DNA from 4 places in the Glutamicibacter sp. NPDC087344 genome. Region 2 is predicted to be linked to each of the others. Evidence: riboswitches for the same ligand, from Rfam matches in the RefSeq annotation. Region 2 holds a riboswitch; each other region holds the start of a gene.
What was found. A riboswitch is a leader RNA that binds a small molecule or an ion and turns the genes downstream of it on or off. The one in region 2 is predicted to bind S-adenosylmethionine.
Positions count from the first base shown of each region.

Region 1: linked by a shared signal. The riboswitch ahead of ACIOWL_RS20500 (flavin reductase family protein) and the one ahead of ACIOWL_RS16690 (hypothetical protein) in region 2 are both predicted to bind S-adenosylmethionine.
Region 3: linked by a shared signal. The riboswitch ahead of ACIOWL_RS11740 (ABC transporter ATP-binding protein) and the one ahead of ACIOWL_RS16690 (hypothetical protein) in region 2 are both predicted to bind S-adenosylmethionine.
Region 4: linked by a shared signal. The riboswitch ahead of ACIOWL_RS06415 (bifunctional o-acetylhomoserine/o-acetylserine sulfhydrylase) and the one ahead of ACIOWL_RS16690 (hypothetical protein) in region 2 are both predicted to bind S-adenosylmethionine.

Region 1 covers NZ_JBIUXY010000018.1:38,268-41,610, forward strand. The annotation lists gene dnaB (replicative DNA helicase) at 1-527, opposite strand, end outside; gene ACIOWL_RS20500 (flavin reductase family protein) at 1,103-1,603, opposite strand; SAM riboswitch class IV at 1,695-1,811, opposite strand; gene ACIOWL_RS20505 (NAD(P)-binding domain-containing protein) at 2,202-3,343, opposite strand, start outside.
Region 2 covers NZ_JBIUXY010000010.1:42,943-46,285, forward strand. The annotation lists gene ACIOWL_RS16680 (LOG family protein) at 1-187, shown strand, start outside; gene ACIOWL_RS16685 (VIT1/CCC1 transporter family protein) at 258-1,361, opposite strand; gene ACIOWL_RS16690 (hypothetical protein) at 1,417-1,683, opposite strand; SAM riboswitch class IV at 1,699-1,812, opposite strand; gene ACIOWL_RS16695 (DinB family protein) at 1,910-2,509, opposite strand; gene ACIOWL_RS16700 (helix-turn-helix domain-containing protein) at 2,721-3,284, shown strand.
Region 3 covers NZ_JBIUXY010000005.1:367,599-370,941, reverse strand. The annotation lists gene ACIOWL_RS11745 (aliphatic sulfonate ABC transporter substrate-binding protein) at 1-754, opposite strand, end outside; gene ACIOWL_RS11740 (ABC transporter ATP-binding protein) at 842-1,663, opposite strand; SAM riboswitch class I at 1,669-1,770, opposite strand; SAM riboswitch class I at 2,037-2,127, shown strand; gene ACIOWL_RS11735 (acyl-CoA dehydrogenase family protein) at 2,145-3,343, shown strand, end outside.
Region 4 covers NZ_JBIUXY010000003.1:245,504-248,846, forward strand. The annotation lists gene ACIOWL_RS06405 (hypothetical protein) at 1-554, shown strand, start outside; gene ACIOWL_RS06410 (VOC family protein) at 646-1,290, opposite strand; SAM riboswitch class IV at 1,464-1,582, shown strand; gene ACIOWL_RS06415 (bifunctional o-acetylhomoserine/o-acetylserine sulfhydrylase) at 1,669-3,012, shown strand; gene ACIOWL_RS06420 (homoserine O-acetyltransferase) at 3,015-3,343, shown strand, end outside.

The DNA.
Region 1 (3,343 bases), on a different contig from region 2:
CCTTCGATAATTTCGGACAGGCGGACGTAGTCTTCGCTGCTGCGGGTTTCAGCAACCTTGTAGACCTCGGCCTGCGCCTCATTTACGATGGCGTCAACCTCGCCGTCGGGAGAATAACCCATCTGGACAATGCGCGTCCCAGCGTCAACAAGCCGTCGCAGCACAGCGCGTTCGCGCACGATCTCGGCATAGTACCCAGCGTTTGCAGCGGTCGGCACCTGCTGGATGAGGTTGTGCAGGTAGGCTGCGCCGCCAACGCGCGAGATCTCGCTGCGTTTGGTCAACAGGTCGGCCACCGTCACGGCATCTGCGGGTTCACCACGACCATAAAGGTCGATCACTGCTTCATAGATTGCCTCGTGGGCCGGGCGATAGAAGTCGGTGCCGCGAAGTACCTCGACGACATCGGCGATCGCGTCCTTGGAGAGCATCATGCCGCCAAGAACAGACATTTCCGCTTCGATGTCCTGCGGCGGCTTGCGCCCCGCATCTGATTCGCGCTCTTCGTAGATCGGCTCTGCACTCATTACAGACACTTCCATCCCCTATGTACCCGCTGGGAAACCATTCATGCCACCACGGCAACTGCCTATCATGTCAGCACCAACCGACAGTTAGACCCAATGCTCTTGTGGATAGTCGTTCCCAGTGCCAACACTAGGTGGGTTATTAACAGAGGTAAACCCTGATATCCACAGATTATGTGGATAATCCACCCTCACCTGTGGATTCGCCTGTTCACTACATGGGGACAACCCTGTGGATTACCCCACTTAATAATCAACAAGTAGTCTTTGACTAGTGCGTTTACCTTTGCACAGTTGTGGATAGCAAGTTAATTTTTTCCACTCCCCGCGGGCCTAAAACTGGTTATCAACAGTCAAATTCCCGTATTCATGGTACTTTTTGGGAGTTATCAACCCTCATCAACAGGCTATCCACAAGACTGTGGACAAAATTGTGGATAGACCTTGTGTCATCATTACGCTACAAACCGGCCGCGGTGAAGACCCGAGCCCTCACAGGACTGATTCCCGAACGGCAATTAAAACGCTGCGGCACGAAGGGGGTCCCTTCGTGCCGCAGCGTTGAGTTGGTTCAGTTATACGAGTTCGGGCACTGGCAATGAGTGAAATCGTGAATCGTGGAAAATCTGCGGAGAGTGTTTTGCGACGTCATGACCATGGACTTCGAGGAAAACGACCCAGTGGTCTCCGGCTTCGACTTCGTTGTAGATTGAGGTTTCCAGCCACAGGGTGGATTCTTCGATAAAGAGCGCGCCCTCTTCGGTGTCGCGAGTTGCCACACCGGCAAAACGGTCGCCGTGCTTGGAGGCGATCTGGACGCAGACACCGTCATTGCGTTCACTGAGCACCGAAACACCAATGCGCCCCGCCTGGCGAAGCTTCGGCCAGGTGTTGGAAGTCTTCTGCACCGCAAACATCACCAGTGCTGGTTCGAGCGAAACTCCAACGGTGAATGAGGAAGCAATGATGCCGGTTTTTTCGCCGTCAATCACCGCGCAGAGAGCGGCAATACCTGATGGGTGCTGAGCGAAAACCTTGCGCAAGGTCAGTGGGTCAAGATCCTGGTTTAATGACATGGCTCGATTCCTTCGGGTCGTGCCCACCGAACGCTGGCCCGGGAATCGTGCGGAATTTCTCCTACACAAAACCGATGCCGGCGCACTCGATGTGCGGTATTTGTGCCACGCAGTCTTGCGCGGGACCGAATCCTCACCTGGAGCACCCCACTACCGTTGAGAGGGTTGCCGGCCAGCAAGCCAGGGCTTATAGCTGACGCTCTTGATTCTGGTTAGAACAATATTGGTGATTACGCCGAACGGTCAAATATTTCGCTTCTTAAATCTCAATACTCAAGGATTCATTCGACTTGCCAGGGAGCCATGGTGTCACAATCGTTCAATTATTCGTTAGCCCTTTGAATTAGCTGATGTTCGTGTTGGGGTTTCAGCCCTGTTTCCATTTGCCGATAGCCGGCCGCCCGATCCGGCCGACCACCACGCACCGACTGGAAACTGACTGGACCGGCATTTACAACCGCTTGGTCCAGGACAAGGGTGGCTCGGCGCGCAAACCAAGCGCCCTTGTCCTGGACCAGCCGACCAGCCAAAGACTCGGCCCGCCCGGTCGCGGTGTGTTATCAGGCGGGCCGCAGCCCTCTCAGACGCGTCTTGCGCGTCAGAGCGTATGAAAGCTTTCGGCGAGCGCGTAGACCGGGGTTTCCAGCCCCTCATAGCGGGCCTTGAGCTGGATTCCCAAGTACTTGGAGTAGTGGCGGGACTGGTGCAGGTTGCCGCCGTGGAACCACAGATTCTTGACCCGGGTCGGTTTCCACATGTTGCGCAGCTCCCCTTCCCACGGCCCGGGGTCCTTGGTGGTTCCCGAGCCCAGTCCCCAGCATTTGCCTACCTCGTCGGCGACTTCCTGGGAGATGAGTTTGGCCGCCCAACCGTTCATGGACCCGTAGCCGGTCGCGTAAACCACCGCGTCGGCAGCCAGTTCGGTGCCGTCGGCCAACACCACGGAATGCTCGGTGAGGTGCGAGACCTCGCCCTTGGCCAGCGCGATGGACCCGTCGGCTACCAGTTCCGAGGCTCCAATGTTGATGTAGTATCCCGAACCGCGGCGCAGGTATTTCAGGAACAAGCCCGAATCATCGTCGCCGAAGTCCAGGTCGAATCCCGCGTCGGTGAGCGACTGGTAGAACTGTTCGTCGTCCTTCCGGATCTGGGCGAAGGCTGGTTTGTGGAACTCGGGCAGTACTTTGTAGGGGATCGAGGCAAAGATCAGGTCGGCGGTGTTGTGGTCGATCCCGTTGGCCAGCGCCTCCTCCGAGTACAGCGGGCCCAGCACGGTTTTCATCAGTGATTCAGAACGGACAATGTGGGTGCTGGAACGCTGGACCATCACCGGTTTGGCGCCGTTGTGCACCAGATCGGCGCAGATGTCGTGGGCTGAATTGTTTGCCCCGATCACCACCACATTCTTGCCGCGATAGGCTTCGCCTCCTGGGTGGGTCGAGGAGTGGTTCTGCTCCCCGGCGAAGATCTCCTGACCCGGGTAGCTGGGGAGATTGGGGATTCCGGACATCCCGGTCGCCATCACCAGGTGGGTGGGGCGCAGGGTCATCGGTTCGCCCTCGCGGGTCACCTCAACGATCCAGCCTTCTGATTCCGGGTCTTTGCGTGCGCTGACCGCCTCGGTCAGGGACCAATAATCCAGTTCCATGAGTTTGGTGTAGCACTCAAGCCAGTCGCCCATCTTGTCTTTCGGGGTGAATACCGGCCAGTGGTCCGGGAACTCGATGTACGGCATATGGT
Region 2 (3,343 bases):
GCGGGTGGTTCCGCTGGTTTTGGTCGGTCGGGAGTACTGGACCCGGACGTTGCCCGTATGGCCGCTGCTTCAAGCGTTGGCCGCCGAGCGGGCCATGGAGCCGAAGATTGCCTTGGTTGATTCGGTGGATGAGGCAGTGCAGTTCCTTGGCACCATGCGCTCCCTGCGGCGGCGCACCCGCTTCTGAAACGAGCACGGCCACCGCCTGAAACTTCAGGTGATGGCCGTGCAGGGTAGGTGCTACCGGGGCGTTCGTTTTAGGCCAGGCTGGTGCCGAACAGCAGGCCCAGGCAGTAGGTCACCGCCGCGGCTCCCCAGCCAATGGCCAGTTGGCGCAGGCCGCGTTTCATGGGGGAAGCGCCGGAAAGCAGACCGACCACACCGCCGGTTGTCATCAGCGCCGCGCCAACCAGCAAAACCGAGGTGGCGACGGCCGCCAGGCCGGTCATCCCGAAAATGTAGGGAAGGATCGGGATGATGGCGCCGGAGGCAAACAAACAGAACGACGTTGCCGCCGCACCGGTAGCCGAGCCCAGCTCCTCATGCTCGTTCTCAAATTCTTCGGCCCGAGCCTCTGGGTTCAGTGAGAATGATGGGTTGCAGTCGCAGGTGAACAGGCCCATGCGCTCGGCGGCACGATGCTCGGCGTCTTCGTCATTCATGCCGCGGGCCTTGTAGATCAGGACCAGTTCGTTGGCATCAAGGTCGAGGTCCGGGGCGGCGGTGAGAGTGACCTGGGTGGGACGCGAGGCGGTGAGCAGCTCACGCTGGGAGCGGACGGAGACATATTCGCCGGCCGCCATGGACAAGGCCCCCGCGAGCAGGCCGGCGATCCCGGAAAAGAGCACCATTCCGGAGGCGACACCGGTCGCACCGATACCCATGACCAGCGCCAGATTGGATACCAGGCCGTCGTTGGCGCCGAATACCGCGGCACGGAAATTTCCGGAGAGCTGGGCCCGGCCGGCGGTTGCCAGGGCCCGGACAACTTCTTCGTGGACTTGTTCGTCGGCGGCCATCTGCGGCGAAGCGTCGGCGTCGCTGCTGTAGGGAGTGTTGCTTTCGGCACGTTGCGCCAGTGCGAGCACAAAAACCGAGCCGAAATGCAGCGCGAGGAATCGCAGGATGCTCCGGCGCAACGAAGGGCGTACCGGGCGGGCATGTTCGCCGAGTTTGTTGCGCCAGTACTCTTCGTGGCGTTCTTCGGCGGCGGCCAAACCCAAAAGGATCTGCTTTTCCTGTCCTGATTTTTTCTGGGCTAGCGCCCGGTAGATGGCACCTTCGGCGACCTCGTCAGCGACGTATTTACGCCAGCGGTGGATTTGTGCGGAGGTGGGCTGAGTCGTGGGGTTATCTGGCATCACGAGGATGACTCTCCTACGGCATAGGATTTCTTGCTGAAATCCGCGGTTTTGTTCAGCCTCTCACTTTAGCCAGCGCTAAGGACGCGGGGAATTTGGCAAGCCTAAAAGCAACCGGCTTGCCGGCTGGCAGCCCGGCGGATGCGACGAGAATGATCAGCTCTCCGGTCTCGAGGTCGAAAACCGGTCGGTGAGCAGACCGCGTGATCAACCGCTCTAGCTGGGCGGGATCTGAAATGTAGCGGGTGTACCAGCGACCCTGTACCTTCAACTGCACCTGACCGGTTTGCAGGTCAATGATTGGAAGGACGGAAAATGCCATAAGACAACAACTCTCACGCAGCTCTTGCCCGTGCATCGGTTGGTGCCCGGACCGCTTCTTCATCCGAACCACCCATGAACCTGGGGTTGGTGCGCGGCCAGTCGGAGCTTGGCGCCGCGTCTCGTGAAGCAACAGTGTTGATGTTACCGCCACAATGTTAAGTCGTGAAGTTTCATTCCGTAGTGTGACCGCATATCCCGCGCGACCCTACGCCGCGTGCCACAAACTACGCTCCGTCGCGCTTTTGCTCGGCGGTCTGTTGCAACCGGGATTGTTGCTCTTCCCACTGGTCCGTGGTGTAGTCGGGCAGATTGAGGGCTTCGGGACGCAGCCCGACCTTTCCATCCAGCAGTTCCCGGACAATATCCAGGTGTCCGGCATGGCGTGAGGTTTCCGCAATCATATGCACCAGCAGGTGTTCGAGGGTGGTGTGCCGGTGTTTCACCCACCACGGAACTTCTGCGGGGCTGCTGAGGTCACGTTCGTCGAAACCGGCCTCGGCGAAGCTGATTGCTGATCGGTAGAGGTCGAGGACCTGGGCGACCGAGAAATCGGCCGGAGGGATAAAATCCGCCTGCGGGTCATCGATCTCCAAGAGCTGCTGAACGTAGGGGGCGTCAACCTGCCGGTTGAGGCATAAACCGAAATAGCCGTACTCGGTGATTGCCAGATGGTGCACCACACCGAGGATGTGAGTTCCGGTGGGGGTCATTGGCTGGCGTGCAAGTTCCTCGCTGAGCTGCTCGCTTTTAAAGATCACTGCCTGCCGGGCGTCATTGAGGTATTCGCGCAGCCGGGCTGCGGTGCTGTTGGGGGTCGAGTCCATGGCTTGAGTCTAGATGCGGTGCGCGGGCAACGGAATCACATAGCGTGAATCAACGGCAGAAATGGACTTCAACCACAGGCTTTGTCACATTCTTCCGGCCAGGTGTGACGGAAGTTGCGTATTGGTAAACTGAGCTCGCAGGGTCATCCTGTCCTCAGAATTTGAGTTGTTTCTACCCGGCAGCAAGAGAATAGGTTCAGGTTTCCCACGGATGAAAGCTTTGCCCGTTGAGCCTTCAGGGTCGTCGATAAATATTGGTGCACGGCTTCGTGGCGTCCGCCAGCAACAACGAATGACCATCGACCAGGTTGCCGAGCTTTCGGGTTTGACCAAGGGTTTTCTCTCTCGGGTGGAGCGTGATCTGACCAGCCCGTCGGTTTCCACGCTGCTCAAGCTCTGCGAGGTGCTGGGTATCGAGGTAGGCACCTTGTTTGAGGTGCCGGATACGACCTTGGTGCGTTTGGCGGAGGCTCCACGGATCTCCTTGGGCGGCTCGGGAATCACCGAACAGCTGGTAACCCCGCGGGGCGAGAAACGTGTTCAGGTGATTCGTGCCGAAGTAGAGCCTCACGGTATCGGCGAGGCAGAACTGTATTCGGTTGATTGCGAGCTGGAGGTGTTGCATGTGGCCTCCGGGGTTTTCACCTTGGTCCTGCCAGAGCAGCGCATCGAGCTTGCGGCGGGGGACACCATGACCTTTCCCGGGCGAGAACCTCACAGCTGGGAGAATCCCGGAAACGAACCTGCCATCGTGTTTTGGACGTTGGTTCTCTGACGTGGTGACCGTCGTTTTCGAGGTAACCGACCGGACATTGAGCTCCAGAGACTGCGCCC
Region 3 (3,343 bases), on a different contig from region 2:
TTGCGACAGCCCATTCACGGGCCTTTTCATAGGAATCAACCACCAGCTGGGCCAGCTCCGGGCTCTCTTCAATGAAGTCCGCGCGGGCATTGAGGGCACCGTAGGTGTTGAAATCCAGGTTGCGGTAGACCAATTTGGCGCCGTCCTGCTCAGCGGCGGCCATGATCGGATCCAGGCCGGACCAGGCATCCACCGAACCATTGGCCAGGGCGGTGCGGCCATCCGCGTGCTGCACGTTTTGCAGCGTGATGTCCTTTTCGCTCAGCCCGGCCTCTTCCAAGGCCTGCAGCAGGAAGAAGTAGGGGTCGGTGCCCTTGGTCGCGGCGACCGACTTGCCCTTCAGGTCTGCCGGGCCGGTGATATCGGAATCCTCATTGACCACCAGCGCAGCCCACTCGGGCTGGGAGTACAGGGCGATGGTTTTGATGGGGGAGCCGTTTGAGCGAGCCAGCAGCGCCGCCGAGCCGGCGGTGGAACCGATCTGGACGGCATCCGCACGCAGTGCTTCGTTGGCCTTGTTGGAGCCGGCGGACTGGATCCATTCGATGCTGACGCCCTGTTCCTTGGCGGCTTCATCCAGCCAGCCCTTTTCCTTGAGTACCAGGCTCAGCGGGTTGTAGGTGGCGAAGTCGATGGACAGTGTTTTGCCGTCTGCGGCGGCGTTCTCGCCGGCGCAACCGGTCAGGGCCAGGGCGCCAACTGCCAGGGCGGTCAAGGTGAGGGCTGAGCGGCGGGTGAAACGGTGTGCGAACATCAATAATTCCTTGATTTGTGCGTGCGAGTGTAGCGGTTGTGCGAACACAACCGTGCAAAAAGAGTCAGTGCGGGGCGAACGCCCGGATTAATGGTTGGTGGGATCTACACCCAGCAACCCGAGCAGGTGCGCACGGTGCGCGATGAACTTTTCATCGCTGTGGCTGCGTGGGTGGGAGGCCGCCAATTTCAGATCCTCGATCACCGTGGCGCCCTGTTGTCCCTCGGGTCGTCCTAGGACAATCACGCGGTCCGCGAGGGTCAGCGCCTCGTCGACATCGTGGGTCACCATCAGCACGGTGGTGGGCAACGATGCATGGATGGACAGCAGCAGATCTTGCATTTTCAGCCGGGTCAGTGCATCCAGCGCTCCGAAGGGTTCATCCAGCAGCAGCACCCCGGGGCGGCGGGCCAAGGCCCGGGCCAGTGAAACTCGCTGCGCCATACCACCGGAAATTTCGCGTGGCCGCAGGTCCGCGGCCTGGGTCAGCCCGGTGAGTTCCAGCAGCTGGTTGATCAGTTCGGCACCATCGTGTTTGGCGGTTTTCGGTGCCAGGCCCAGCGCAATGTTTTCGCGAACCGAACGCCAGGGAAGCAGGCGCGGCTCCTGGAAGGCCACCGCGCACAGCTCGTTGATTCCGTTGACCTCGCGGGACCCGGTGAGCACCGCGCCACCCGTGGGATGGTCCAGGCCGGAGACCGAACGCAGCAGTGTTGACTTGCCGCAGCCGCTGGCGCCGAGGATTGCCACAACCTGTCCTGCCTCGATGTGCAGGTTGACCTCGCTGAGCACCAGACGCTGTTCCTTCTTGGTGGTGAAGGTGCGCGAGACATTGTGGAAGTCAACGGACAGCGCGCTGGATGTTCCGGTGGTAGCCGTTTGCTGAGGCAAGGCATAGGCAGTAGCCATGATCATCTCCATCGGTCCTGGCGGTAGCACCGGCCGTGAATCCGTGAATCCAACGGTGGTTGCTGCGGCGTCATAGAGCCAGATCTCTCGGCCGCTCGGGATGGTTACGTATCTATTACACGCATTCGAACGATTTTGATGCAAATCTTGCGTAACATGAAAATTCTTCGATCAACCGGCGAAAACTGTGAGAAATTTCGTTATTTATTTCATTGAATGCTGGTTTGATCGATTTTTTCGCCTCACGTGTGGCTCATCTTCGGCGGTTTGTCGCTATGGGCGTTAGCCGGGCTGGAGAGTTTGGGTCTTTTCCGCGACGAAATATGACTTCGGGGCTTGGATTAGCCCGAATATTACGGCTACAAATGATTACGACCCATCCAGAGCGGCCGAGAGATCTGGCTCGACGACGCCGCAGCAACCACCCACCCTAGGGACGGTGCTACCGCCAGGATCGATGGAAAGAATCGAGGACTTTTGTATGTCTTTTGGCGCACCCCAAAACGATTTTGAGGTGGACTTTAACGCGCTGAGCACGCCGGGGGCCGGTAATGCTCTGGAGCTGGATCAGTTCACCGAGGAACGCCCGACCCGTCAATTGCTGAAGGTGACGCCGGGTCCGGGAGCCGACGAGGACTACGAGCGTCTGGCAGCAATCTTCCGCCCGGTATTCGCGCACATCGCCTCCGGGGCCAAGGATCGGGACAGCAATCGCATCCTGCCCTTTGAACAGGTTGGACTGCTTAACCGAGACCGATTCGGCGCATTGCGGCTGCCGGTCTCGGAAGGCGGCCACGGCGCCCGGCTCAGCGACGTTTTTCGCCTGCTGATTGAACTTTCCGAGGCCGACTCCCACGTGGGGCAGCTCTGGCGGGCGCACATCGCATTTGTTGAAGACGTGCTGCGTTTGGAAGACCCGGAACTGCAAGCCAAGTGGTTCGCCCGCATTGCGGCGGGGCAGATTGTCGGCAACGCCTACACCGAAAAGGGCGGAAATGCGCTGGGCGCCCTGAACACCAAGGCAAGCCAGGTGGACGGCCGCTGGGTAGTCAACGGTGAAAAGTTCTACTGCACCGGAACCATCTTCGCGGACTGGACCACCGTCGCGGTGGCCCACCCCGAACGCCCGGGGCGGCAGATCGCCGTCGTTTCAACGCAGCACAGCGGGGTCAAGATCCTGGACGACTGGGATGGGTTCGGCCAGGGACTGACCGGCACCGGAACCACCGAATTCCACCAGGTTCCGGTGGACAGCTTCATGCCTGAAAACCCCAATGATCCCGAAGCCGCAATTTTCCAGCTGGTCCTCATGGCGGTGCAGGCAGGCATCGGCCGGGCGGCGCTGAACGATATGCGCAGCTCCGTCCAGTCGCGCACCCGCAGCTTCAGCACCGGCACCGGTGTTCCGGTGCACCGCGAACCGCAGGTCTTGCAGTTGGTGGGGGAGGTCTCCGCGGAGGTGTTCGCCGCGGATTCGGTGGTCATCGGCGCCGTCCTGGAGGTCGAATCGGCGTTGAATGATACGCACCTGAACGCCGAAGAGCGTTTTGCGGTGTGTGAACTCGCCGCCAACCGGGCGCAGACGATTGTGCAGCCGCTGGTCATCGGCGCCACCAGCAAACTTTTTGACGGTTTGGGCGCCTCCTCCACACGCAGCAGCTGCAATATGGACCGGCACTG
Region 4 (3,343 bases), on a different contig from region 2:
AACAAGAAGTCAGCCGCACTTCCCAACTCAGGTGCGAGCAGCCCGGAGACGGCCACGAGTACTGTTTCTGGCCTGCCGAAGCCAGCGAATGGGAGCTGGGCGGTCACAATATTGTCGCGGGCATCAAACGCCTGGAAACAGCTACCGGGATCAGCCAGCCGGCGGTGATCACCAGCAGCAGACGGCATGCCGAGGCAACGGGCGGCCTTCGTTTTGATTTCGAGGACCGCTATTCTCCCGAATCGGTGGTGTGGGATCTGGCGATGTCCCTGTCGATTAATCCCAGCGAGCAGTGCCTGAACACCTTGGAGCCAGAAGACGGCTCGACCGCTTCGGAACAGGTATATCCCTCGGCGCAGGATTCGATGTGGGAGCAGGCCAATCTGATGTATCAATGGTGGACAACCAAGGCAGACCGCGAATTTTTCGATTCGGACCAAGGCGAGAGTCTAGCTGCCCTGCTGGCACTGGATGAGCAGTCCCAACGTGCGTGGGTGCAGCGGGCGGCCGAGGGCATCAAATCCTGCCACGTGGTTGAACTGCCCGGGATCTAGGATCAGGATTCAGCGGCGGCAAGGGAAAAACCAAAGGTAGGTGGGGACGCCATTGTCCCCGCCTACCTTGGTGCTAGTGCATTTTCCGGTCCTACAGCACTACCAGGCCCTTGGCCGTAGCGAAGGTTACCGAAAGGATCCCCGGAGTTCCGTTGGGGGCCTGGTACTTGGTGGTGACCGGGCCCAGATTCACATTCTCGGGCTGGCCCAACCATTCGAGCACACGGTCGCGGGACCCGGCAATGCTGATCTCGCTAATTTCACCGGTTGGTTCCAGAGCTCGTGAGGGGTGCAGCTCTTCGGTTCCGTCATCCCAGCGCAGCAGGTAGGGGACCTGCGGGTCTGCGATCAGGCCCTTGATTCCAATCTGCTGCCAGGTGAGTTCGCGGCCGTCGGGGAACTTGCGATTCCCCGGAACAGCCTTGCGCCCCAGGCGTTCCTCCGCGCCGCTGAGGTCGTCCAATGAGACACACCAACCCATCCAACCGCCGCCCAGTTCGGAGCGGGCGCGCACGGCCTGGCCGAAAGGCGCCTTGAGGCTGGCTGGATGATTGAGCACCTCGACGACTTCAAGGTACTGGTTGTGCTTGAGTGGGAAAATTACATTGCGAGTTCCAAATCGTGGATGCACGCCTCCCTTGACGAATTCCAAGCCCAGAGACTCTGCAATTCTTTCAGCGGTTGGCAAGAGCCCATCTGGGCCGCATGCGTACGTAACGTGATCTAGCCTCATCATGTGCCAATCATGACAATATTGTGATCCCAGTCTCCACTTAGGTGATCCTAAGAATTATTCGCTCATCGAATTCTGTGCGACGGGTGGGGTATCTGCTGTGAATATGACCGATTGAGTCTCCAAAGCCCGCGTCAACTTGTCAAAATATTCGATTTTCAGGCACACTTGAGGCAGGTCATGAGTCCCAGTAACAAGCCCCGGCTTACTGGGCGGCAACCCTCCAACCGCGGTGGGGTGCCCCGGGTGAAGACCTGGCCCTTGAGTCATTCGGCTTAAAGGACAAGCGCGGGTTACCCCTCTGGCAAAACCTCATCGAGGTTCTGCTTGGTGGAGTGTCAGTGGTGTACCCCCATAGTTACAGAACTTTTGGAGGCTGCCATGAGCAACAACTGGTCGTTTGAAACCCGTCAGATCCATGCGGGCCAGAGCCCTGATCCGGTCACCGGGGCACGTGCCCTGCCGATTTTCCAGACCACATCATTTGTGTTCCCTACCGCTGAAAGCGCGGCCGCGCGGTTTGCCCTGCAGGAATTGGAACCGATCTACACCCGCATCGGCAACCCGACCACCGAGGCCGTGGAAAACCGCATTGCCGACCTTGAAGGTGGGGTGGGAGCGTTGCTGCTGTCCTCCGGGCAAGCGGCGACCACCTTCGCGATCTTGAACATCGCCGAGGCCGGCGACCACCTGGTTGCCAGCCCGAGCTTGTACGGTGGAACGCAGAATCTGCTGAAGCACACCCTGAAGAAGCTGGGAGTCGAGGTCACCTTCGTTGCCGACCCGGATAACCTGCAAGAGTGGCGTGACGCGGTCAAGCCGAACACCAAGGCATTCTTCGGAGAGACCATCTCCAACCCCCGCCAGGACGTCCTGGACATCGAGGGGATCTCCGCCATCGCCCATGAGGTTGGCGTGCCGTTGCTGGTGGACAGCACCCTGGCGACCCCGTACCTGATCCGCCCCATCGAGTGGGGTGCGGATATCGTGATCCATTCGGCCACCAAGTTCCTCGGCGGCCATGGCAACGCGATTGCCGGTGTCATTGTTGACTCGGGCAACTTCGACTTCGCCAAGGACCCAGAACGTTTCCCAAGCTTCAACACCCCGGATGAGTCCTACAACGGTTTGGTATTCGCCCGCGACCTAGGTGTTAACGGCATCCTGGGAGCGAACCTGGCTTACATTCTTAAGGCTCGGGTGCAGTTGCTCCGCGACCTTGGCTCCGCGCCGGCTCCGTTCAACGCATTCCTGATTGCCCAGGGGCTGGAAACCCTCTCGCTGCGTATCGAACGCCACGTGGAAAACGCCACCAAGGTGGCGAACTGGTTGGAAGCTCGTGCGGACGTGGAAACGGTCGCCTACGCAGGTCTGGAATCTTCGCCGTGGTTTGAGCGTGGCCGCAAGTACGGACCTCGCGGCGCCGGCTCGGTGCTGGCCTTCGAACTGCCTGGTGGGGTAGAAGCAGGAAAGGCGTTTGTCGACGCGCTGCAGCTGCACTCCCATGTGGCGAACCTGGGTGATGTCCGATCCTTGGTGATCCACCCGGCCTCCACCACCCACGCGCAGCTCTCCGAAGAGGAACGCCAGGCCGCCGGTGTGCGCCCGGGTCTGGTTCGACTCAGTGTTGGACTGGAAAACATCAACGATATTTTGGCTGATCTTGAGCTTGGTTTCCAGGCTGTGGCAGCACTCGAAGGCAAGGAATTGCAGGAATCCCGCTAGGTATGGCATCCATTGTGACTACAGAAGATACCCTCCACACCGAAGAACTCACCCACGGAACACATGGCATTTTGCGTCATGCGTCCGTGGGGGAGTACTCCTTTGAATTTGGCGGTTATCTGCCGCAAGTGACCCTGGCCTATGAAACCTGGGGCACCCTGAACGCCGACGGCAGCAACGCGGTACTCGTGATGCATGCCCTGACCGGAGACGCCCACGTCTCCCAGGGGGATTCGCAGACCGCCGGCTGGTGGGAAGATTTTGTTGGTCCCGGTCGCACTGTGGACACCAACCGATTTTATGTGGTCTCCATCAACATGGTTGGTGGTTG